3 regions of the Streptomyces sp. Qhu-G9 genome follow, and region 1 is predicted to be linked to each of the others. Evidence: riboswitches for the same ligand, from Rfam matches in the RefSeq annotation. Region 1 holds a riboswitch; each other region holds the start of a gene.
What was found. A riboswitch is a leader RNA that binds a small molecule or an ion and turns the genes downstream of it on or off. The one in region 1 is predicted to bind cyclic di-AMP.
Positions count from the first base shown of each region.

Region 2: another riboswitch for cyclic di-AMP. It lies ahead of O1Q96_RS15855 (C40 family peptidase); the one in region 1 lies ahead of O1Q96_RS40625 (LysM peptidoglycan-binding domain-containing protein).
Region 3: another riboswitch for cyclic di-AMP. It lies ahead of O1Q96_RS34945 (M23 family metallopeptidase); the one in region 1 lies ahead of O1Q96_RS40625 (LysM peptidoglycan-binding domain-containing protein).

Region 1 covers NZ_CP114283.1:8,763,302-8,770,999, forward strand. The annotation lists gene O1Q96_RS40605 (Ppx/GppA phosphatase family protein) at 1-789, opposite strand, end outside; gene O1Q96_RS40610 (DUF501 domain-containing protein) at 938-1,459, opposite strand; gene O1Q96_RS40615 (FtsB family cell division protein) at 1,489-1,965, opposite strand; gene eno (phosphopyruvate hydratase) at 2,071-3,351, opposite strand; gene O1Q96_RS40625 (LysM peptidoglycan-binding domain-containing protein) at 3,762-4,460, opposite strand; cyclic di-AMP (ydaO/yuaA leader) riboswitch at 4,465-4,635, opposite strand; gene O1Q96_RS40630 (transglycosylase family protein) at 4,837-5,760, opposite strand; gene O1Q96_RS40635 (cytochrome P450 family protein) at 5,968-7,254, opposite strand; gene O1Q96_RS40640 (nucleoside triphosphate pyrophosphohydrolase) at 7,334-7,698, opposite strand, start outside.
Region 2 covers NZ_CP114283.1:3,181,264-3,188,961, reverse strand. The annotation lists gene O1Q96_RS15865 (ATP-dependent Clp protease proteolytic subunit) at 1-559, shown strand, start outside; gene O1Q96_RS15860 (hypothetical protein) at 567-875, shown strand; cyclic di-AMP (ydaO/yuaA leader) riboswitch at 1,245-1,424, shown strand; gene O1Q96_RS15855 (C40 family peptidase) at 1,428-1,901, shown strand; gene O1Q96_RS15850 (DUF6328 family protein) at 1,993-2,514, shown strand; gene O1Q96_RS15845 (ATP-binding protein) at 2,551-2,994, opposite strand; gene O1Q96_RS15840 (helix-turn-helix domain-containing protein) at 3,258-4,115, shown strand; gene O1Q96_RS15835 (DUF397 domain-containing protein) at 4,125-4,349, shown strand; gene O1Q96_RS15830 (8-amino-7-oxononanoate synthase) at 4,330-5,466, opposite strand; gene bioB (biotin synthase BioB) at 5,685-6,911, shown strand; gene O1Q96_RS15820 (adenosylmethionine--8-amino-7-oxononanoate transaminase) at 6,904-7,698, shown strand, end outside.
Region 3 covers NZ_CP114283.1:7,445,167-7,452,864, forward strand. The annotation lists gene O1Q96_RS34930 (bifunctional acetate--CoA ligase family protein/GNAT family N-acetyltransferase) at 1-956, opposite strand, end outside; gene O1Q96_RS34935 (HPr family phosphocarrier protein) at 1,202-1,483, shown strand; gene O1Q96_RS34940 (GntR family transcriptional regulator) at 1,792-2,484, opposite strand; gene O1Q96_RS34945 (M23 family metallopeptidase) at 2,747-3,520, opposite strand; cyclic di-AMP (ydaO/yuaA leader) riboswitch at 3,533-3,693, opposite strand; gene O1Q96_RS34950 (M16 family metallopeptidase) at 3,926-5,314, opposite strand; gene O1Q96_RS34955 (M16 family metallopeptidase) at 5,311-6,684, opposite strand; gene O1Q96_RS34960 (DNA gyrase/topoisomerase IV subunit A) at 7,091-7,698, shown strand, end outside.

The DNA.
Region 1 (7,698 bases):
TTCGGTGTGCGTGGAGGCGAGCAGCCCCTCGGTGATCTCGCGGACGCGCTCGCGCGAGATCCGGGAGTGGTGGATGGCCTCGGAGTCGTACTCCGGAAGGTCCAGGGCGATCGCCGAGACGGTGGTGACGGATCCGGCGAGGCCGACGAGAGTGCGGGCCTCGCGCAGGGGCACGGACTCCTCGGCGAGGTCGAGGGCCGCCTCGATGTCGGCGCGGATCGCCCGGATCTGCTCCTGGGTCGGCGGGTCGGTGACCACCCCGTCCCGGACGAGGTGCCGTTCCGTCATCCGTACGCAGCCGATGTCCACCGAGCGGGCGCCCCGCACGTGGTCGTCGCCCACGACGAACTCGGTGGAGCCGCCGCCGATGTCGACCACGAGGTAGGGCCTGGCGAGGTCGTCGCGGCCCGTCAGCTCCTTGGTGGCGCCCGTGAAAGAGAACTCGGCCTCCTGGTCGCCGGAGATGACCTCGGGTTCCACTCCCAGGATGTCGAGGACACCGCGGACGAACTCGTCCCGGTTCTCGGCGTCCCGGGAGGCCGAGGTCGCCACGAAGCGCAGCCGCTCCGCGCCGTGCTCCTTGATCACCGCCGCGTACTCCCGGCAGGCCGCGAAGGTGCGCTCCAGGGCCTCGGGGGCGAGCCGTCCCGTCCGGTCGACGCCCTGCCCGAGCCGGACGATCGTCATCCGCCGGTCCAGATCGACGAGTTCGCCGGTCTCCGGGTCCGCGTCCGCGACGAGCAGCCGGATGGAGTTGGTACCGCAGTCGACGGCAGCGACGCGTGTCATGACGTGGTCTCCTGTTGCGATCGTTCGTCCCTGTCGAGGGCTCCGCCCCGACCCCCCGCTGCACGGCCTTTTCCAGGGGGGCGGGGAACCGCGCGACCGGCCACGGCGGACCCGCACCCGGCACACCCAGCCCCGCCCGGCCCGGCGTTCACTCCGCCGGCGGCACCACGCACGCGCCCTTGCGCCACCACTGCGGCAGCATCGCGATGGCCTCGTCGCCCAGGGGGTTGACCCCCGGCCCCGCGGCCAGCGAGTGCGCGACGAGGACATGCAGGCACTTCACCCGGTCCGGCATCCCGCCCGCGCTCGGGAACCCTTCGAGCACCTCGATGGAGTCACGGCGGGCGACGTAGTCGTCGTGAGCGGCCCGGTAGGCGGCGGCCAGCCCGGGGTCCGTGGCGAGGCGGTCCGTCATCTCCTTCATGACCCCGTTCGCCTCCAGCGTGCCGATGGCGGAGGCCGCACGCGGGCACGTCAGGTAGTAGGTCGTCGGGAACGGCGTGCCGTCGGGGAGGCGGGGAGCCGTCTCGACGACGTCGGGCTGCCCGCAGGGGCAGCGGTGCGCGATCGCGCGCAGCCCGCGCGGCGGCCGCCCGAGCTGCTGCTTGAAGGCCTCGACGTCCGCGTCGGTGGGCTCGGTGCGCGGAGTGGGCTGCGGGGGCGTTTCCATGCTGTGGGGTCTGTGTCCTTCTGGTCAGTTCACTGGTCGGAGGCGTCGGCCTTGTCGACGCCGTCCCAGACGTTGGCGTACCAGGCCCGGTCGGCCGCCGTCTGATCCGTACGCGTCTTCTTCGCCGCGTCGGGGTCGATCACGATGTAGCCGGTCTCACCCGGCATCACGTAGTGCAGCCGTTCCCGGATGCGCTGCTCGGCGTACGCGTCGTCCTGCCACCGCGCCTTCAGGTCACGCAGCTGCTCGACCCGCTCACGGGCCTGCTCGCGCTGCCGCTGGAGGTCGGCGACCTCGGCACGCTGGGAGACGTACTGCCTTATGGGATAGGCGAGGGCCACGACGAGCGAGCAGAGGACCAGGGCGAGGAGCGCCGCGCGGCCGGTCAGCCGTGAGCGGTGCGCCTGCCGTTTGGTCTGGGAGCGGTAGACACGGGCTGCGGTCTGCTCACCGAGCGCCCGCAGCCTGGTCGCGGTGGAGAACCGGTCACGGTCCTTCACAGCCATCTGTCCCGCCTCCCCGATACGTACGTACGTCCCCGCACACGGTACGGGACCGGGTACGGGGACGTACGTACGACGGGGCTGTCACCCCATGTCGCGGGGCCGGACTCAGCCCTTGTAGCGGGGGAACGCGGAGCGGCCCGCGTACACCGCGGCGTCGTCGAGGATCTCCTCGATGCGCAGCAGCTGGTTGTACTTGGCGACGCGGTCCGAGCGGGCCGGGGCACCGGTCTTGATCTGGCCGCAGTTCACCGCGACGGCGAGGTCGGCGATGGTGACGTCCTCGGTCTCGCCGGAGCGGTGGGACATCATGCACTTGAAGCCGTTGCGCTGGGCCATCTCGACGGCGTCCAGCGTCTCGGTGAGCGAGCCGATCTGGTTGACCTTGACGAGCAGGGCGTTGGCGGAGCCCTCCTCGATGCCGCGGGCGAGGCGCTCGGGGTTGGTGACGAAGAGGTCGTCGCCGACGATCTGGACCTTGTCGCCCAGCTTCTCGGTGATGACGTTCCAGCCGGCCCAGTCGTCCTCGTACAGCGGGTCCTCGATGGAGACCAGCGGGTACGCGGAGACGAGCTCCTCGTAGTACTCGGTCATCTCGGCGGCCGAGCGGGACTTGCCCTCGAACTCGTACTTGCCGTCCTTGTAGAACTCGGACGCGGCGACGTCCAGCGCGAGGGCGACCTGCGTGCCGGGGGTGTAGCCGGCTTCCTTGATGGCCTCGACGATGAGGTCGAGGGCCTCGCGGTTGGAGCCCAGGTTCGGGGCGAAGCCGCCCTCGTCACCGAGACCGGTGGACAGGCCCTTGGTCTTCAGCACCTTCTTGAGGGTGTGGTAGACCTCGGCGCCCCAGCGCACGGCCTCGGAGAAGGACTCCGCGCCGATCGGGGCGATCATGAACTCCTGGATGTCGACGTTGGAGTCGGCGTGCGACCCACCGTTGAGGATGTTCATCATCGGGACCGGCAGCAGGTGCGCGTTCGGTCCGCCCAGGTAGCGGAAGAGCGGCAGGTCGCTGGCCTCGGAGGCCGCGTGGGCGACGGCGAGGGAGACGCCGAGGATGGCGTTGGCGCCGAGCGAGCCCTTGTTGTCGGTGGCGTCCAGGTCGATCATCGCCTGGTCGATGAGGCGCTGCTCGGTGGCGTCGTAACCGACGAGCTCCGGGCCGATCTGCTCGATGACGGCGAGGACGGCCTTCTCGACACCCTTGCCGAGGTAGCGGTTGGGGTCTCCGTCACGGAGCTCAACAGCCTCGAAGGCACCGGTGGAGGCGCCGGACGGGACGGCGGCACGACCCGTGCTGCCGTCGTCGAGGCCGACCTCGACCTCGACCGTGGGATTGCCTCGGGAGTCCAGGATTTCCCGGGCTACGACGACGTCGATGGACGGCACGAGCATCTCCTTCTGGGATGTGACGCAAGCTACGCCGGGCCGAAGGGGCCCGGTTGGGCGCAGGCCTGGGGTGGCCCTGCGGGACGAGCCTAACCGGCCGCCGGGGATCGACCGGCCTTCGACCGTCCCCTGGACAGAACCGAGAGTAAATTGTTTCCGAACGGAACAAAGCGAGAACGAAAAAAGCCCCGCCCCGGTGCGTACGGGGGAACACGCACCGGGGCGGGGAGCCCGTGGGGGACGGGGGTGGCCCTCACGAGACCTCCACTATGGGGGACACGGATGTGAGGGCGCTGTGGTTCAGCCGCGATTCGACGGCGGGCCTCAGTTCCGGCCGAGGCTGAGCGGCCAGGGCCTCGGCCGGGACAGGGCGCCCGCACGGTCGAAGTGGGGGTCGCGGCCGCCGGATGTCAGCTGAGGTGGAGCTGCTGACCCGGGAAGATGAAGTCGGCGTCGTCGACGATGTCGTCGTTCAGCTTGTACAGCTTCTGCCAGCCGCCCTTGACCTTCTCCTTCGTGGCGATCTCGCTGAGGGTGTCGCCCTTGACGACCTTGTACTCGCCGTCGCCCTTCTCGACCTTCTTGCCGGTCGGGGTCTCGACGGTCTTCTTCGCGGTCGAACGCTCCTGGGAGCGCGAGGCACGCTGCTCGGAGGACTGCGAGTCCTGCTGCTGCGACTGCGAGGTGCTCTGGCCGGAGTCGCCCGAGCCGGAGGGGGCCGCGCCACCGCCGGTCGAGGCACCCGAGAGGCCCACGCCACAGCTCGGCCAGGCACCCTTGCCCTGGCCCGCGAGGACCTTCTCGGCGACGGCTATCTGCTGGGACTTGGAGGCCTGGTCGGCGGTGGAGGCGTACGAGGTGCCGCCGTACGCGGCCCAGGTGGAGGCCGAGAACTGCAGGCCGCCGTAGTAGCCGTTGCCGGTGTTGATCGACCAGTTGCCACCGGACTCGCACTGGGCGACGGCGTCCCACTCGGAGGCGGTGGCGGCGGAGGCTCCCGTGGCGCCCATCAGCGGGACGGCGACGGCGGCGGTGGTGACACCGGCCAGCGTGGCGATGCGGGTGGCCTTGGACGGGCGGCGGTGCTTGCCCTTGCGGTAAAGCAGCATGAAGTGATCCCCTCACCGACGCCTGCGAGGTGAGCTGTCGGGTTCGGGCCGAGTGAGTTGCCCGGCCGCGCGACACTGCTGTCACGCGGCTTAACCCCAAGCCGTACCTGGTCTCGACGACCGGGCCCGGCACTTACCTTGGGTCCCCCGCTCCTGCCTACGGCGCTTGACGCGACGACTGTTCCCGTACGGCCGTTGGCAGGATTCGGCGTTGCGACCGTCGGGGCTCACGAGTGGCGAGCGGTCACGACCGTAGACACGGAATCCACCGGATTTCAAAGACGATCAGGCTCTTGAGATCCATGTCTCACTTTCACCAAACCGGACATTCAGCGCGAACTACCGCTGGTTTTCGCCCGATTCGGCGCCTTGGTCACTACTTGCTCGCCGCGGGCTCACTGCCGAGGTCGAGCCTCTGACCGGGAAGGATGAGGTCCGGGTCGGAGCCGATGGTCTCCTCGTTCGCGGCATAGAGCGCGCGCCACCCGCCCTTGAGGTCAAGGGAGTCGGCGATGCTCCAGAGACTGTCCCCGGAGTGGACCCCGTACGAGCCGTCCTCGGTCGCGACGCGCGAGGTGCTGTCCCCGCGGGAGGCGTGCCGGCCGGTGGAGTCGCCCCCGCGGGCACCGGCGGCGTCGTCGGCGCTGCCGCCGCGATGGCGGCCGGATCCGCCCGCGTCCGCCGAAGCGTCGCCGCTGCGGGACGACTTGTCCGAATCGTCACCGTTCGCCGCGCTGCCCTTGGAAGAGCTGTCCGAATCCTGTGCGTCCGCGTCGGCGTCGCTACCGGAGTCGTTCGAGGAACTCGTACCGTTGTCGGCGGACGAGTCGGACTTCGTACTGTTGTCACTCTTTGTCGCGTCCGGGTCGGGCGACGGACTGGCGGAGTCCTCGGCGAGGCCCGTGTCGACGTCGGCCGAGTCGGAGCCCTGCGTCAGGCCGGCGACGAGACCGCAGGTCGCCCAGGCGCTCGTCCCCTTGGCCGCGAGGACCTTCTCGGCGACGGCTATCTGCTGCGAGCGGCTGGCCTGGTCGGCGCTCGGCGCGTAGTCGAGACCGCCGTGCCCCTCCCACGTCTCCTGGCTCATCTGGAGTCCGCCGTAGAGGCCGTTGCCGGAGTCGGCGCTCCACGAGCCGCCGCTCTCGCACTCCGCGACCGCGTCCCAGGTCGTACCGCTGGCGGCACTCGCACCGGACGCGCCGAGCAGGGGGATCGCGATGGCCGATCCGGTCACGCCCGCCGCGACGAGGAGCGCCGGAGCCTGGCGGGGGCGACGGTGACGACCGTTCCCGGAGAGCATGCGATGGCCTTTCAGGTGACAGCAGGGAATGCGCAAAGGGCAAGCGGATGCTGCCGTTTGCGACTGCTGCGACGGGTGGGACCAGCCGCATTGATGGGTGAACGTATAGGCACTCGAACTCTTGTCACAAGTCGATGCAGGGCGGATAACGTGAAGATCACAAAGTTGACGGCGTCTCATGTTTCGTCAGGCTCGGTGACGGCCCTCTCAGGACTTCGCGACCGGGGTGAACTCCACCGGAAGCGTGCGCAATCCCCGCATGATGAGCCCCCCACGCCACCTCAAATCTGCCGAATCCACCGCGAGTTGCAGGTCGGGGAGGCGGGTCAGGAGCGTGTTCAGCGCGGTCTGGCCCTCCAGCCGGGCCAGGGGCGCGCCGAGGCAGTAGTGAATGCCGTGGCCGTAACCGAGGTGCTGGTTGTCACGGCGGGAGAGGTCGAGGGTGTCGGGATCCCCGAACCGCTCGGGATCGCGGTCGGCCGCCGCGAGCACGACGAGTACGGGGTCTCCGGCGGCGATGTCCTGCCCGCCGATGCTGAGCCGTTCGGTGGCGAAACGCCAGGTGGCCAGCTCCACGGGCCCGTCGTAGCGAAGCAGTTCCTCGACGCCCGTCTCCAGGAGGTCCGTGTGCCCGGCCGCCAGTGAGCCCTGCAGCCGTCGGCGCTGCTCGGGGTGGGTGAGCAGCGCGTACGTGCCGTTCCCGATCAAGTTCACGGTTGTCTCAAAACCAGCGAACAGAAGGATGAAGGCCATCGCCGCGGCCTCGTTCTCGGTGAGGTGCTCGCCGTGGTCCGAGGACCGGATGAGACCGGAGATGAGGTCCTCGCCCGGGGCGGGCCGGTCCGTGAGTTCCTCGCGCTTGCGGTGGATGAGCTCGGCGAGATAGCCACGCATCTTCTTGACCGACCGGGCGACGCCGCCTCTCGGTCCTCCCCCGTGCCGGATCATCATCCCGGCCCAGTCCCGGAAGTCGTCCTGGTCCTCGCGCGGGACGCCGAGGAGATCGCAGATGGCGTAGATGGGGAGCGGGAAGGCGAACTCGTGGATGAGGTCGGCCTCCCCCTTCTCCGCGAACCCGTCGATCAGCCGGTCCGTCAACTCCTGGACCCGGGGCGCGAACTCGGCGACCCGCCGGGGCGTGAACGCCTTGCTGACGAGCCGCCGGAGACGGGTGTGGTCCGGAGGATCGATATTGAGCAGATGCGTCATCAGCTCGGCCTTCCGCTCCCCCGGAATGCCCGTCTTGCCCTTCGCGTGCGCCGGCTCGGCATGATGCGCGGGGTTCTTGCTGAGCCGGGCGTCGGCGAGGGCCTGCTTGGCGTCCGCGTACCGGGTGACCAGCCAGGCCTCCACTCCGCTGGGCAGCTTCGTCCTGTGCACGGGCGCGTGTTCGCGCAGCCACGCGTACGCCGGGTAGGGGTCGGTGGCGAACTCCCAGGTGAAGAGTTCGGGGGCGGGATCCCCCGCGGGCGGCTCGGCAGGTGTTTCGGTCACCCCTCGACGGTATCGGCAGGGGTGACGTGAGCCCGCCCGGCGTCTGCACGGCCCGCGCCCGCCCTCCGGGGCCGGACGGTCAGGCCTCGCCGGCCCGTATCGCGTCCCGGTAGACCCGCGCCGCCGCGCGCAGTGCCGCCTCCGGGTCCACGCCCTGTTCCTCGGCCCGCACCGCCAGGGCCAGCAGTTCGTAGCCGACGCCCTCGCCCCGGGGCAGGGCGACCTCGAGGCCCGCCGTGCGGGCGCGGGACGCCAGCTTGGCGGCGAGCGCGAGGCCGGGCTGGCCGAGGGGGACGCCTTCCGTGACGGACGTCCGCTGCTTCTCCACCGCCTTGGTGCGCAGCCAGTGCTCCTTGACCTCTTCGGGGGTCGAGGCGCTCTCGTCGCCGAACACGTGCGGATGGCGGTGGATCAGCTTGGTGACGATGCCGGCCGCCACGTCGT
Region 2 (7,698 bases), 5.6 Mb from region 1:
GTACTCCAAGCTCCTCGAAGAGCGGATCGTTTTTCTCGGCACGCCGATCGACGACACGTCCGCGAACGACGTGATGGCGCAGTTCATGCACCTCGAGTACCAGGCGCCCGACCGGGACATCTCGCTCTACATCAACTCCCCGGGCGGCTCCTTCAGCGCCATGGCGGCCGTCTACGACACGATGCGGTTCGTCAGCTGCGAGGTGGAGACCGTCTGCCTGGGCCAGGCCGCGTCGGCCGCGGCGGTACTGCTGGCGGCCGGCACCCCGGGCAAGCGGTCCGCCCTGCCCGGCGCCCGCGTGCTGATCCACCAGCCGTCGTTCTCCGAGCCCGTCCAGGGGCAGGCGTCCGACCTGGCCATCCAGGCCGACGAACTGCTGCGCACCCGCACCCGGCTGGAGGAGATGCTCGCGCTGCACACGGGCCGGAGCCGCGAGCAGGTGAGCGCGGACATCGAGCGGGACAAGATCCTCGACGCCCCGGCGGCGCTGGAGTACGGCCTGATCGACCGGATCGTCCCGAGCCGCCGAGCGGCTTTCGGCACACCCGGCGCGAGGTGAACCGCCGGTGCTCCCACCCGAGTTGCCCCCGCTGCCGGCGCTGACCCGGGCCGAGGCCGAGCTGATCGACCGTTACCTGGAGGTGGTCGACCTGCTCGGCCGGATCAACCCGGCACACTCCGGGGACACCTACCGCGGACTGCGTGCGGCCCAGGCCCTGGTCGGCAGGGCCACCGCACTGCGCGACGCCCTGACGCTGATGCACCAGCGGGGCGAGCACGAGGTGCACGCGCCGACCCTGGCGCGGGCCCTGCGCGTCCTGGACGGTGAGCGCCGGGCGGGCCGGGTCGCCCTGCCGCCCGGCTCCGGCACCTGACGCACAGCCACCGGCCCGGCGTCACACGGGCATCTGACGAGGCGTCCGGGCAAGGGTTGAATCGGACCAAACGGTGTACCCCCGGATGGCGTAGACGGGGCTGCTTCTTCAGGCCCCCGGAACTTGCGCAGCACGCGCACCACCAGGGCGGAACAACCCGTTCCGGTGCTGGTACGGGGGTCCCCCGCCCTCTCGACGCCTTCAATGGAAAGGGCTGTCCACCCGAACGGGTGAGTGGTGAGTAAGCCCACAAATCGCCGATTCCGCTCGGCTTTTGGGACATCAGTGCGTCAAGATCCCTTCCGACGACAAGACCCCGCCACAAGCGGCGGGGCGATCCGGGCGGACGCCGAGTCCTGCCGCCGCCCGGATGACAGGTCGACAGAAGTGGATCGGCAGGAGTGGAGGACCCAAGCACGACGGGTCGCCGGAACGGTCACGCCATGACCGGGCCGAGCAGCCCTTGGGGTGAAGCCGCAGCAGCGGCCGGGCAACTTCGCCAGCCCGAATCCGACAGGTCATCCTTCACAGGCGGCTGACGAAGGGTTGCGCATGACTGCGCTCAATCGTGTCCCGTCGCTGTTCACCAGGGCCGGTACCGCATCGGCTCTGACCATCGCCGCTGTCGGCGGCGGCATTGTGGCCCCGGGCTTCGCGTCCGGTGCGGAAGCGGCCACACCCGCGACGAAGGCACTTCAGGTGGCGGCCTCGAAGAAGGGCTCCCCTTACAAGTACGGAGCGGTGGGGCCCAAGCGCTTCGACTGCTCCGGCCTGACGCTCTACTCGTTCAAGAAGGCGGGCAAGAGCCTGCCCCGAACGGCCGCGGCGCAGTACAACAAGACGAACCACATCTCCGCTTCGAAGCGTAAGCAGGGGGACCTCGTCTTCTTCCACTCCGGCCGGAACGTCTACCACGTCGGCATCTACGCCGGGAAGGGACGGATCTGGCACTCCCCGAAGACCGGGGAAGTGGTGAAGCTCCAGAAGATCTGGACGAAGAGCGTCTGGTACGGCCGGGTGAGGTGACCTGCCCCCGGGGTGGCAGCGGCGATCGCCGCTGCCACCCCGTGAGGGGCCGTGGCGTGATATTCGCGGCTGAACGGTTACTTGTTCAGCTATGGCCGAACGTCACCACCACGAGGAGCGCAACGAGACCCGACTCGAGCGCGCCGACCGCAACTTCAACGAGCTCCTCCAGGAGCTGCGGGTCACGCAGACCGGCGTACAGATCCTCTTCGCCTTCCTGCTGACCCTCGCCTTCACCCCGCGGTTCCCCTCCCTCGACGCGATGCAGCGCGCCACGTACGTCACCACGCTGCTGCTGTCCGTTCTGGCCGCGACCCTCTTCACTGCCCCCGCCGCACTGCACCGCCGGCTCTTCCAGCAGGGCGCCAAGCCTCAGGTCGTGCACGTGTCGTCGCATCTCGCGCAGCTCGGCATGGCCGCCCTCGCGCTCGCCCTGTCCGGCTCCGTCCTGCTCGTCGTGGACGTGGCGGTGGACCGGGCCGAGGGTATCGCCGCGGGCTCGGCCACTCTGTTCGTGTGCACCGGCCTGTGGGCCGTCATGCCCTACCTGGTGAAGCGCGCCACCGTCAAAGGCGCGAACGGGAAGGACGAGGACGGCTCGGAGGACGGGTAGCTCAGGCCGGCGTTCCCGGCTTCGGAGGGGACAGGTTCAGTCCGCCGGTACCGGCGCCACCGGAACGGTCCAGGGCAGCATGATCGACACCGTCTTTCCGCCCTCCCTCGTGGGCCGGACCGTGAGCTTGCCACCGCACTCGACGGTGAGCCAGCGGACGATCACCATGCCGCGGCCGTTGTCCTGCTGGACCGCCGCGGGCAGTCGCTTGGGGAAGCGCGGGTGGCTGTCGGTCACGCCGATGCGCAGTTGTTCGTCACGGTCGAGCGCGATGTCCACCGTGAAGGTGGGTGACTGCCCGAACGTGTGCTGGACGGCGTTCGTGGCGAGCTCGGAGACGATGAGCCGGACGGTGTCGGCGGCCTCCGAGCCGGACGGAAGCCCCCATTCGGCCAGGACGTCGGTGACGTACGTGCGGGCGGCGTGGACCGAGGCGGGATCGCTCGGCAGAGTGACGGATGCTTCCTGGTGGTCTGCCATGGCGACGTCGTCCCTTTCCCCACGGGACCGGAGTCCGACACGAAGCGGTTGATTCGAGTACGGTCCCGGACTGGTGCTTGCGCCAGAGTGCCACTACCTCGCCGTTCACGGTGCCGATCCACCAAGATATGCATATATCTGTCGCTCGAAGCGGTGAACTCTACGACCGCCGACCGTATTTGGGCGGGCCGCCGATTCGTCCTCTACCGTCGGCGTGATGCCGGACGTCATAGCGTCGGCGCGACGGTCGGAAGGAGACGGCCATGCAGTACGGTCCCGCGGTGCGCCGACGGAAACTCGGCGCCGAACTGCGCGCCCTGCGTGCCCTTGCGGGCCTCACGAGCGGTGAGGCGGCCCGGCTCGTCGGCTGGCACCAGTCGAAGGTGAGCCGGATCGAGACCGGCCGCAGCGGGGTCAAGCCCGCGGACGTACGGCTGCTCCTGGACGCGTACGACGTCCGGGACGTGGAACTGCACGAGTTGCTCGTCGCACTGGCGGGCTCTGACGACGACGGCCGGCAGCACTGGTGGCGGGCCTACCGGGGGCTTCTGCCGTCCACCTACAGCGACTTCATCAGTCTGGAGTCGCAGGCCGGCGTGATGCGCACGCTGGAGAACTCCGTCGTGCCGGGGCTCCTGCAGACACCGGAGTACGCCCGTGAGGTGACGCGCGCCGCCGTGGACGGGGCGCCCGACAGCAAGGTCGACGCCCTGGTGGAGGTGCGCCTCGCACGCCAGGACGTCCTGCGTTCGAATCCACCGCTCCGGCTGAGCGCCGTCCTCGACGAGGCGGTGCTCCGGCGAACGGTGGGCGGACCGGAGGTCATGGCACAGCAGTTGGAGCGGCTCCGCGAGGCCGCGCAACTCCCCCACGTGCGGATTCAGGTGCTGCCGTTCGGAGTTGGGGCCCACATCGGAGTCACCGGGCCCTTCGTTATTTTTTCGTTTCCGAGCAAATCTGATCTGGATGTGGTTGTTCTCGACCACTTGACGAGTAGCCTCTACCTCGAACGGAAAGAAGACCTCCAGGCCTACAGCGAGGCCTTCGACTCCCTTCAGGTCCACGCCCTTTCGCCCGAGGACACGTTGGATTTCATCGCCGGTGTAGCTGACGGCGCATAAGGAGGCACCATGCCCGCCATGCCTCGGTACGTACCTTCCAGCACTCATCTGCACGGTGTGCGGTGGCAGCGCAGCAGCCGCAGCACGGGAATGAACAACTGCGTCGAGACAGCCCGTCCCGGCTCCGGCCCGTGGGCCGGTCTGCTCGCGGTACGGGACTCCAAGAACACGCCGGGCCCCGCCCTGCTCTTCGCCCCCGCCGCCTGGGAGGGCTTTATCGCCGCGCTTCGATGATCACGCGCACGGCCTGGTCGAGCTGTCCGTCGGTGAGGTCCGCGCGGGCGGTGAGCCGCAGCCGTGAGATGCCGTCCGGTACCGACGGGGGACGGAAACAGCCGACGGCCAGTCCCGCAGCACGGCAGTCCGCGGCCCAGCGGACCGCCTGCTCCGGGGAGGGAGCGCGCACGGAGACGACCGCGGCGTCCGGCCGTACGGCTTCGAGTCCCTCGGCCGTCAGCCGTTCGTACAGAGCCGTCGCCACCGCACGCGCGCGGGCGGCCCGTTCCGGCTCCCGGCGCAGCAGACGCAGGGCCGCCAGGGCCGCGCCCGCCGCGGCGGGGGCCAGACCGGTGTCGAAGATGAAGGTGCGGGCCGCGTTCACCAGGTGGTCGATGACGTGGGCCGGTCCGAGGACGGCACCACCCTGGCTGCCGAGCGACTTCGACAGCGTGACGGTCGTGACGACGTCGGGCGCACCCGCGAGTCCCGCCGCCCGTGCGGCACCCCGGCCGCCGTCGCCGAGGACGCCCAGACCGTGCGCGTCGTCCATGACCAGGGCCGCGCCGGATGCCCGGCAGGCGGCGGCCAGGCCCGCCAGCGGGGCCGCGTCGCCGTCCACCGAGAAGACCGTGTCGGAGACGACGATCGCGGGCCCGGCATGCGTGTCCAGCGCCTTGCGTACCGCCTCGGGGTCCGCGTGGGCGACGACCTGGGTGGTGCCGCGCGCGAGACGGCAGCCGTCGATCAGCGAGGCGTGGTTGCCGGCGTCGGAGACGATGAGGGAGCCGTGCGGCGCCAGCGCGGTGACGGCGGCGAGGTTGGCCGCGTACCCCGAGGAGAAGACGAGGGCGGACTCGAAGCCGCAGAATCCGGCCAGCTCGCGTTCGAGTTCCGTGTGTAGTTCCGTGGAGCCGCTGACGAGCCGGGAGCCGGTGGCGCCGCCGCCCCACGTGCGGGCGGCCCGGGCGGCGGCCTCCGTGACCTCGGGGTGCCGGGCCAGGCCCAGATAGTCGTTCCCCGCGAGGTCGAGCAGCGCGGAGTCGGCGGGGCGCGGACGCAGGGTGCGGACCAGTCCGGCCCGGTGGCGCGCCCTCGCCTGCTCGTCGATCCACTCGAACGGCGATCGCGCCATGTGTCCTCCGGGCCATCAGGTGCGGGTGTGCGGGTGTTGCATGGAGTGCCGGCACATGACGTTCCGCCCGGCGGCCCCCACGGCCTTTTGTAGGCAACGCACAGACCCTAGCCGGACCACCAGCGGGCCATGATGTGGCAATACCCACACCTCGAACCGTCTCTGTTGTCCGGTCCCTCCTTGGCCCGGTGCGGTCGGATAGGCCAGGATCGGACCTCATGGACCTGCTGAACACGCTGGTGGACAAGGGGCTTCGGCGCGAGCTGCCGACCCGCGACGAGGCGCTGGCCGTGCTGGCCACCTCCGACGACGAACTCCTCGATGTGGTGGCCGCGGCCGGCAAGGTACGCCGGCAGTGGTTCGGCCGGCGGGTGAAACTCAACTACCTCGTCAACCTGAAGTCGGGCCTGTGCCCCGAGGACTGCTCGTACTGCTCGCAGCGGCTCGGTTCCAAGGCCGGGATCCTCAAGTACACCTGGCTCAAGCCCGACCAGGCTTCCGAGGCCGCGGCCGCCGGGCTCGCGGGCGGCGCCAAGCGGGTCTGTCTGGTGGCGAGCGGACGCGGTCCCACCGACCGGGACGTCGACCGGGTCTCGGACACCATCAAGGCGATCAAGGACCGGCACGACGGCGTGGAGGTGTGCGCCTGCCTCGGGCTCCTGTCGGACGGCCAGGCCGAGCGGCTGCGCGAGGCGGGCGCCGACGCCTACAACCACAACCTCAACACGTCCGAGGGGACGTACGAGGCGATCACCACCACCCACACGTACGCCGACCGCGTGGACACGGTCCAGAAGGCGCATGCCGCGGGTCTGTCCGCCTGTTCCGGGCTGATCGCGGGCATGGGCGAGAGCGACGAGGACCTCGTCGACGTCGTGTACGCCCTGCGGGAGCTCGACCCGGACTCGGTCCCGGTCAACTTCCTGATCCCGTTCGAGGGCACCCCGCTCGCCAAGGAGTGGAACCTCACCCCGCAGCGCTGTCTGCGCATTCTCGCGATGGTCCGCTTCGTCTGCCCGGACGCCGAGGTGCGGATCGCGGGCGGCCGCGAGGTGCATCTCCGTACGATGCAGCCCCTCGCCCTGCACCTCGCCAACTCGATCTTCCTCGGTGACTACCTGACGAGCGAGGGACAGGCGGGCAGGGCGGACCTGGACATGATCGCGGACGCCGGGTTCGAGGTGGAGGGCGCCGGCGAGGTGACGCTCCCGGAGCACCGGGCCGCGGCGGGCGCGGGGTGCGGTTCCCGCGCCGAGGCCGGATGCGGCTCGCACGCGGAGGCGGACGCGGGCTGCGGCTCGCACGAGGGCGGCGGATGCGGCCCCTGCGGTCCGGCCGCCGCCGAGCCGGCCCCGGCAGGCACGCGGGTTCCCGCCGAGGCCCGTACGGACCTGGTCGCGGTACGCCGCCGCGGTGCCGGAACGGATCTCGCCCCCAATGCCTGACCCGCACGTCCTGGGCCTCTCCGTGCCCGAACTCCTGGAGCTCGACCGGCGGCACGTCTGGCATCCCTACGGGCCCATGCCCGGCCGGCAGGAACCCCTTGTCGTGGAGTCGGCGAGCGGGGTGCGGCTGCGGCTGGCCGGCGCCCGGGACGAGCTGATCGACGGCATGTCCTCCTGGTGGTCGGCGATCCACGGCTACAACCACCCGGCGCTCAACGAGGCGGCCCGCGACCAGCTCGGGCGGATGAGCCATGTGATGTTCGGCGGGCTCACCCACGAGCCCGCCGTACGGCTGGCGAAGCGTCTTGTCGACATGTCCCCCGAAGGACTGGAGCATGTCTTCCTGGCCGACTCCGGATCGGTGTCCGTCGAGGTCGCGGTCAAGATGTGCCTCCAGCACTGGCGTTCGCTCGGGCGGCCGGGCAAGCAGCGCCTGCTGACCTGGCGCGGCGGCTATCACGGGGACACCTGGCAGCCGATGTCGGTGTGCGATCCCGAGGGCGGGATGCACGAGCTGTGGCAGGGCGTGCTCCAGCGCCAGGTGTTCGCGGACGCACCGCCGGCCGCGTACGAGGAGTCGTACGCCGACCATCTGCGTGCGCTGATCGAGCGGCACGCGCACGAGCTGGCCGCCGTGATCGTGGAGCCCGTGGTGCAGGGTGCGGGCGGGATGCGGTTCCACTCACCCGCGTATCTGAGGGTGCTGCGCGAGGCGTGCGACGCCCACGACGTGCTGCTCGTGTTCGACGAGATCGCCACGGGCTTCGGACGTACGGGGACTTTGTTC
Region 3 (7,698 bases), 1.3 Mb from region 1:
TCACGCTGGCGCTCCCTGCCTTCGGGGCCGCTCTCGGCGTACCCCGCGGAGACCACGACGAGGCCCTGCACGCCGTGTTCACCGCACTCGGCGACGACCGCGGGAACGCGCTCGGCCGGAACGGCGACGACGGCGAGGTCGACGGGCTCGGGAATGTCACGCACGGAGCGGTACGCCGGGACGCCGTCGAGCTCCTTCTCCTGAAGTGCCCCGTTCACCGCGTACAGGCGCCCGGTGAACCCCGCCCCGCGGAGGTTGTCCAGGACGCTGCGGCCCACTCCTCCGGGCGCGCGGCCCGCGCCGATGACGGCGACCGAGCCGGGTGCGAGGAGCCGGGCGACGGAGCGTCCCTCCGCGCGCTGCTCCCGCGCGCGCTGCACGGCGAGGGAGCGGTCGGTGGGCTCCAGGTCGAACTCCAGGCGTACGACGCCGTCCTCGAAGCTGCGCTTCTGCTGGTACCCGGCGTCCGTGAACACCTTGATCATCTTGTTGTTGGCGGGCAGCACCTCGGCGGCGAAACGGCGGATGCCGCGCTCGCGGGCGACGGCCGCGACGTGCTCCAGCAGCGCGGACGCCACACCGCGGCCCTGATGGGCGTCCTGGACGAGGAACGCGACCTCCGCCTCGTCCGCGGGGGCGGACGCGGGCAGGCCGTCGGCGTTGATGCGGTCGTAGCGTACGGTGGCGATGAACTCGCCGCCGACGGTGGCCGCGAGTCCCACCCGGTCCACAAAGTCGTGGTGGGTGAAGCGGTGGACGTCCTTGGCGGACAGGCGCGGGTACGGCGCGAAGAAGCGGTAGTACTTCGACTCGGCGGACACCTGCTCGTAGAAGCTGACGAGGCGGTCGGCGTCGTCGGCCGCGATGGGCCGGATGCGCGCGGTGCCGCCGTCGCGCAGGACGACGTCGGCCTCCCAGTGAGCGGGGTACTCGTGCCGGTCCGACGAGGTCTGCATGGGGCCCAGAGTACGGCTCGGGTCCGACAACGGCGGGCTCGCGTCCCCCCGGATTCCCAGGGTTCTCGTCCCGCGCGGGCGGGCTCGCGTCCGGGCAGGGCGCGGGGCAGTCTTGGGGATCGGAGCCGCCCGGGGCCACGTCGGGCCGGGGTCTGGCCGGGCCGGGCTCCTGGTCGCTTCAAGCAGGCTCCACCGTATGAAACAATGGTCTAGACAACCGTGAGACACCTGAAGGGCAGCATCACATGGCTGAGCGCCGCGTCAACGTCGGTTGGGCCGAGGGCCTTCACGCCCGTCCCGCCTCCATCTTCGTCCGGGCGGCCACGGCCTCCGGCGTCCCCGTGACGATCGCCAAGGCGGACGGCAACCCCGTCAACGCCGCTTCCATGCTCGCGGTCCTCGGCCTGGGCGCCCAGGGCGGCGAGGAGATCGTCCTCGCGTCCGACGCCGAGGGCGCTGACGCCGCGCTCGACCGCCTGGCGAAGCTGGTCGCCGAGGGTCTCGACGAGCTCCCCGAGACGGTCTGACCCCACGCATCACGTGCGGCGGAGCCGCGTCCCCCCACCCCGGGCGACGCGGCTCCGCCGTTTCCGCACCATGGTCCGGTCCCGGCCCGCGTGGAGACGACCGGCCCCCGGCTGCGCACGACGTCCGGCCCTGGTGGAGTGCCGTCGGCATCCGTCACAGATCTTCCCGTCGGCGCTATTCGCGTGCAATCCGGGACTCGATTTCCGTGCACGCAGAAATCACGTGCTCGGCAATTCCGGGCACGCGGGAAAATGGGCATCAGAAATATGCCCCTGCCGAATATCCCTCTTTGTATACGGCGCCACTGTTAATGCCGCAGGCCCGCCGTGTTTACGGGATGTTGCGAAGTCCTCACACGCTCGACGCGGTCTCGGCCCGGAAAGCGCAGCCGGTGCGCGGTCGTCGCCCGCTCGGTGTGCAGTGCCGTGACCGCCCGGGCACGGTCGCTGTCGCCCCGGGCCACGGCGTCCACGATGGCCCCGTGCTCGGTCCAGGACTCGGCGGGATGCGCGGGCGCCTCGACCGCGTACATCCAGGCGATCTTGTGCCGCAGCTGGGCGAGCGTCGAGGTCAGCTGCGGGCTGCCCGAGGCCTGCGCGAGCGTCTCGTGGAACCAGCCCCCCAGTGAGCGCAGATCCTCGCTGTTACCCCTCCTGGCCCGCTCCTGGCCCAGTCTGACCAGGCCGCGCAGCACCTTGAGGTGCGCCTCGGTGCGGCGCTGCGCGGCACGGGCGGCACCCAGCGGTTCCAGCAGCATGCGCATCTCCAGGAGGTCCGCGGCCTCCTGCTCCGTGGGCTCCGCCACGCACGCGCCCGCGTGTCTGCGGGTGACCACGAAGCCCTCCGCCTCCAGTGTGCGCAGCGCCTCGCGCACGGGGACCCGCGAGACGCCGTAACGACGCGCGAGCAGTTCTTCGGTGAGCCGGCTGCCGCGCTCGTAGACACCCGCGACGATGTCGTCACGAATCGCCGTGCATACCGAGCGCGCGGGAATACGCATGACCGGACCTCCGCCTTAATCCCCGCGAAACGCGGTCGATCGACGCTTGTTCGGTGACTCTATTGCAGTGAGCGGGAAATTCCGATGGCAGCCCGGAATCCATGGCTATTTTTTGGACACATCACGTCTCTGAACAGGCAGTCGTCCGGTGCGAAAGAGACCGGGAACGGTCGGGAAGAAGCCCGGAAGGCCCCGGAGCACGCGAAGGCCCCGGCTCAATGAGCCAGGGCCTTCGACGGAGGTGCGCCGACGCGTCGTGCCGTCAGACGTTCACGCCGTGCGAGCGGAGGTATCCGACGGGGTCCATGTCGGACCCGTACTCCGCGGTCGCGCGCGCCTCGAAGTGCAGGTGCGCTCCGGTGACGTTGCCGGTCGCCCCGGAGAGGGCTATCTGCTGTCCCGGAGTGACCGTCTGGCCGACGGAGACGCCGATGGACGAGAGGTGCCCGTACTGGGTGAAGGTGCCGTCGGTCATCTTGATGACGACCTGGTTGCCGTACGCGCCGCCCCAGCCGGCCTCCACCACGGTGCCGGAGCCGACCGCGCGCACGGCGGTGCCGCTGGCGGCGTGGAAGTCGATGCCGGTGTGACTGCCGGAGGACCAGACGGCGCCGCCGGCCTTGTAGCCGGTGGAGACGTACGAACCGGTGATCGGCGAGACGTACGCGTTGAGGCGCTTGCGCTCGGCCTCGCGGGCGGCACGAACCTTGACCTCGCGCTCCTTCTTGGCCTTCGCCGCGGCCTCCTCGGCCCGCTTCTTCGCGTCGGCCTCGGCCTTCTCGCGGGCGGCGGCCTCGTCGGCGGCCTGCTGCTGGGCGGCGGCCTGCGCGTCGATCTCTTCGGCGACCGAGTCGCCGATGATGACGGCCTTGGTGAGGCCGGTCTGCTCGACCGAGCTCTCGGCGGCGAACGCCGGGGCGGCCAGAGTGCCTACGACACCGGTGGTGGCGAGTGCGGCGACGCCCACCGTCCTGCGGGTCGCGCGCTTCATGCTGCTGGGACGACGGTGCTTCCCGGTGGCGCGAGTGAACGCCATGAAGTGGCTGATCCTTTCCTTCCTTCTCGCCTACCGGGTTAGCTGACGGGTTCGGAGCAGGAAGGTCTCCTACGGACCCCCTTCGGGAAGGGCGTCCGATTCACCCCAGGGACTACGTATGGGTCCCCGGCTCCCCTGGCTCGCGCCGTACGGGGACTCGGCGATGACTGTCCGGTGCCGCGGACGCGGCGCACTGCCTGACGAACAGCCGGACTGAAGCTAAACGTCGCCACTTTCAATAGACAAACGGATCACGGGTTTTGTAGCGCATGCCACAGGGCAGACAGGCAACCTCTCTACCAATACGGACAAACCACAGGAGACTCGGCGCAAGAAGAGACCCGGGCGACTCCTGAGTCACCCGGGCCCCGGCCTGCCGACGGTCCTTGCTGCGACTGCCGGTCCCTACTCCGCTGTCACGACGCTGACTTCACCGATACCGAGGGCCCTGACGGGCTCCTCGATCTGCGCGGCGTCTCCGACGAGGACGGTCACCAGACGGTCCACCGGGAAGGCGTTCACCGCGGCCGCCGTGGCCTCCACGGTGCCGGTCGCGGCGAGCTGCTGGTAGAGCGTCGCCTGGAAGTCGTCCGGCAGGTGCTGCTCGACCTGGTCGGCGAGCGTGCCCGCGACGGCGCCCGCGGTCTCGTACTTCAGGGGCGCCACGCCCACCAGGTTCTGCACGGCGACGTCGCGTTCGGCGTCCGTCAGTCCCTCGGCGGCGAGGGTGCGCAGCACCTTCCACAGGTCGTCGAGCGCCGGGCCGGTGTTCGGGGTGTCCACGGAGCCGCTGATGGCGAGCATCGAGATGCCCGTCCCGTCCGGGGCGGAGCGCAGCACCTGGCCGAACGCCCGCACGCCGTAGGTGTATCCCTTCTCCTCGCGCAGGACGCGGTCCAGGCGGGAGGTGAGGGTGCCACCGAGGCAGTACGTGCCGAGCACCTGGGCGGGCCACACCCGGTCGTGCCGGTCGGCGCCGACGCGGCCGATCAGCAACTGCGTCTGGACGGCCCCGGGGCGGTCGACGATGATCACCCGGCCGGTGTCGTCGGCGGTCACCGGCGGCACGGGGCGCGCCTCGGCCTGCGATCCGGTCCAGGCACCGAGCGTGTCCGCGAGCAGCGCGTCGAGGTCGACGCCGGTGAGGTCACCGACGACGACCGCGGTGGCCGTGGCGGGGCGTACGTGCTTCTCGTAGAAGGCACGTACGGCCGCGGAGTCGATCGCGGTGACCGTCTCCTCGCTGCCCTGGCGGGGGCGCGACATGCGCGAGGTCGCCGGGAAGAGCTGCCGGGAGAGCTCCTTGGCGGCCCTGCGGCCCGGGTTGGCGGTCTCGTGCGGGATCTCGTCGAGCCGGTTGCGCACCAGCCGCTCGATCTCGCCGTCGTCGAACGCGGGCGCCCTGAGCGCGTCCGCGAGAAGGCCGAGCGCCTTGGGCAGCCGGGAGACGGGGACTTCGAGGCTGAGCCGCACGCCCGGGTGGTCGGCGTGGGCGTCGAGCGTGGCGCCGCAGCGCTCCAGCTCGGCGGCGAACTCCTCGGCGGAGTGCTTGTCGGTGCCCTCCGAGAAGGCCCTCGCCATGATCGTGGCGATGCCGTCCAGTCCCTTCGGCTCGGCCTCCAGAGGGGCGGCCAGGAGGATCTCGACGGCGACGACCTGCTGGCCGGGGCGGTGACAGCGCAGCACCGTCAGGCCGTTGCCGAGCGCGCCGCGCTCGGGTGCCGGGAAGGCCCAGGGCCTGGCCTCGCCGGCCTGGGGCTGCGGGTGGAAGTCCATCGTGGCGAGCTCGGTCACTTGGCCGCCTCCTCGTCGGTGTCTTCAGCGGCGGCGTCGGTGCCGTCGGCGGCCTCGGCCTCTTCGGGGGCGACCGGCTCGTAGACCAGCACCGCGCGGTTGTCGGGGCGCAGGCGGGCCTTGGCGACCTCCCGGACCTCGTCGGCGGTGACGTCCAGGACGCGCTGGACGGCGGTCAGGGCAAGCTGGGGGTCACCGAACAGGACCGCGTACCGGCACAGTTCGTCGGCGCGGCCCGCGACCGTACCGAGACGGTCCAGCCACTCGCGCTCCAACTGTGCCTGGGCGCGCTCCATCTCCTCGGCCGTGGGCCCCTCCTCGGCGAACCGGGCGAGCTCCTCGTCGACGGCGGACTCGATCACCGGCACCTCGACATCGCCCGACGTCTTCACGTCGAGCCACCCCAGGGAGGGCGCTCCGGCGAGGCGCAGCAGGCCGAACCCGGCCGCCACGGCGGTGCGGTCACGGCGTACGAGCCGGTTGTAGAGCCGGGACGACTCGCCGCCACCGAGGACGGTCAGGGCCAGGTCGGCCGCGTCGCACGCGCGCGTGCCGTCCTCCGGCAGCCGGTAGGCGGCCATCAGCGCGCGGGCCGGGACCTCCTCCTCGACGACCTCGCGCAGCTGCTCACCGATGTTCTCCGGCAGCGAACCGTCGCGCGGGGCGGGCTTTCCGTCGTGGCCGGCGATGGAGCCGAAGTACTTCTCGACCCAGGCGAGCGTCTGCTCGGGGTCGATGTCGCCGACGACCGACAACACGGCGTTGTTGGGTGCGTAGTAGGTGCGGAAAAAGGCGCGCGCGTCCTCGAGAGTGGCCGCGTCCAGGTCGGCCATCGACCCGATCGGGGTGTGGTGGTAAGGGTGGCCCTCCGGGTACGCGAGGGCGGTCAGCTTCTCGAAAGCGGTGCCGTAGGGGACGTTGTCGTAGCGCTGACGGCGTTCGTTCTTGACGACGTCCCGCTGGTTCTCCATCGACTCCTCGTCGAGCGCGGCGAGCAGCGAGCCCATCCGGTCGGCCTCCAGCCAGAGGGCAAGCTCCAGCTGGTGCGTCGGCATGGTCTCGAAGTAGTTGGTGCGCTCGAAACTGGTCGTCCCGTTGAGCGAACCGCCGGCGCCCTGCACCAGTTCGAAGTGGCCGTTGCCCTTGACCTGGCCGGACCCCTGGAACATCAGGTGCTCGAAGAGGTGGGCGAGCCCGGTGCGGCCCTTGACCTCGTGACGCGAGCCGACGTCGTACCAGAGGCACACCGCCGCGACCGGGGTCAGGTGGTCCTCGGAGAGCACCACACGCAGGCCGTTGGCCAGGCGGTGCTCGGTCGCTGTCAGGCCGCCGGAGCCGGCCTCAGCTGTGGCCGTGTGACCCATGGGCATGTACGTCCCTTCGATCGCGGAAAACTGCTCAATTCCTGCTAGTCGTGCCACTGTATGCAAGCGCGCGGACAGCTGGCGAAGTTCCCGCGTCCCGTACGCCGAGAGCGAGCACGCGTCCGCCGTCGGGAGCCTGTACGGTCGTGCGATCACACGGCTCCCGAAGTCGTGTGCGGGCGGGTGGGCTCGCGCTCTCCAACACCTGTTCGGATACTCGGCTCACGTCTTCCGGGTCCCGTGGGCTGCGTCGGCGACACTTCCCACGAGGCAGGCCTGGCAGGTCGGGCACGAGGTCCGTCAGGCCCGTCCGGACGGGTCGTGGTCCGCGTTGTCAGTGGGCCGGTCCACAATGGAGCCCGTCAGAACCCGTTCATGCCCCGGCAGAGACTGTGAAGGAGTCGCCGCAGCGATGGCCCGCCGCAGCACGAAGACCCCGCGACCCGACGACGGCGCTGACTTCGAGGAGCGCATCCTCGACATCGACGTCGTCGACGAGATGCAGGGCTCCTTCCTCGAGTACGCGTACTCGGTCATCTACTCCCGAGCCCTGCCGGACGCCCGCGACGGCCTCAAGCCCGTGCACCGCCGCATCGTCTACCAGATGAACGAGATGGGGCTGCGCCCCGACCGCGGCTACGTGAAGTGCGCCCGTGTCGTCGGCGAGGTGATGGGTAAGCTCCACCCGCACGGCGACGCGTCGATCTACGACGCCCTGGTGCGCCTGGCCCAGCCCTTCTCCATGCGCCTGCCCCTGGTCGACGGCCACGGCAACTTCGGTTCTCTGGGCAACGACGACCCGCCGGCCGCCATGCGGTACACCGAGGCGAGGATGGCCGACGCCACCTCCCTCATGACGGAGTCGATCGACGAGAACACGGTCGACTTCGGCCCGAACTACGACGGCCAGGAGCAGGAGCCGTCCGTCCTTCCTGCGGCGTATCCGAACCTCCTGGTCAACGGCGCGTCGGGCATCGCGGTCGGCATGGCGACGAACATGGCGCCGCACAACCTCGGCGA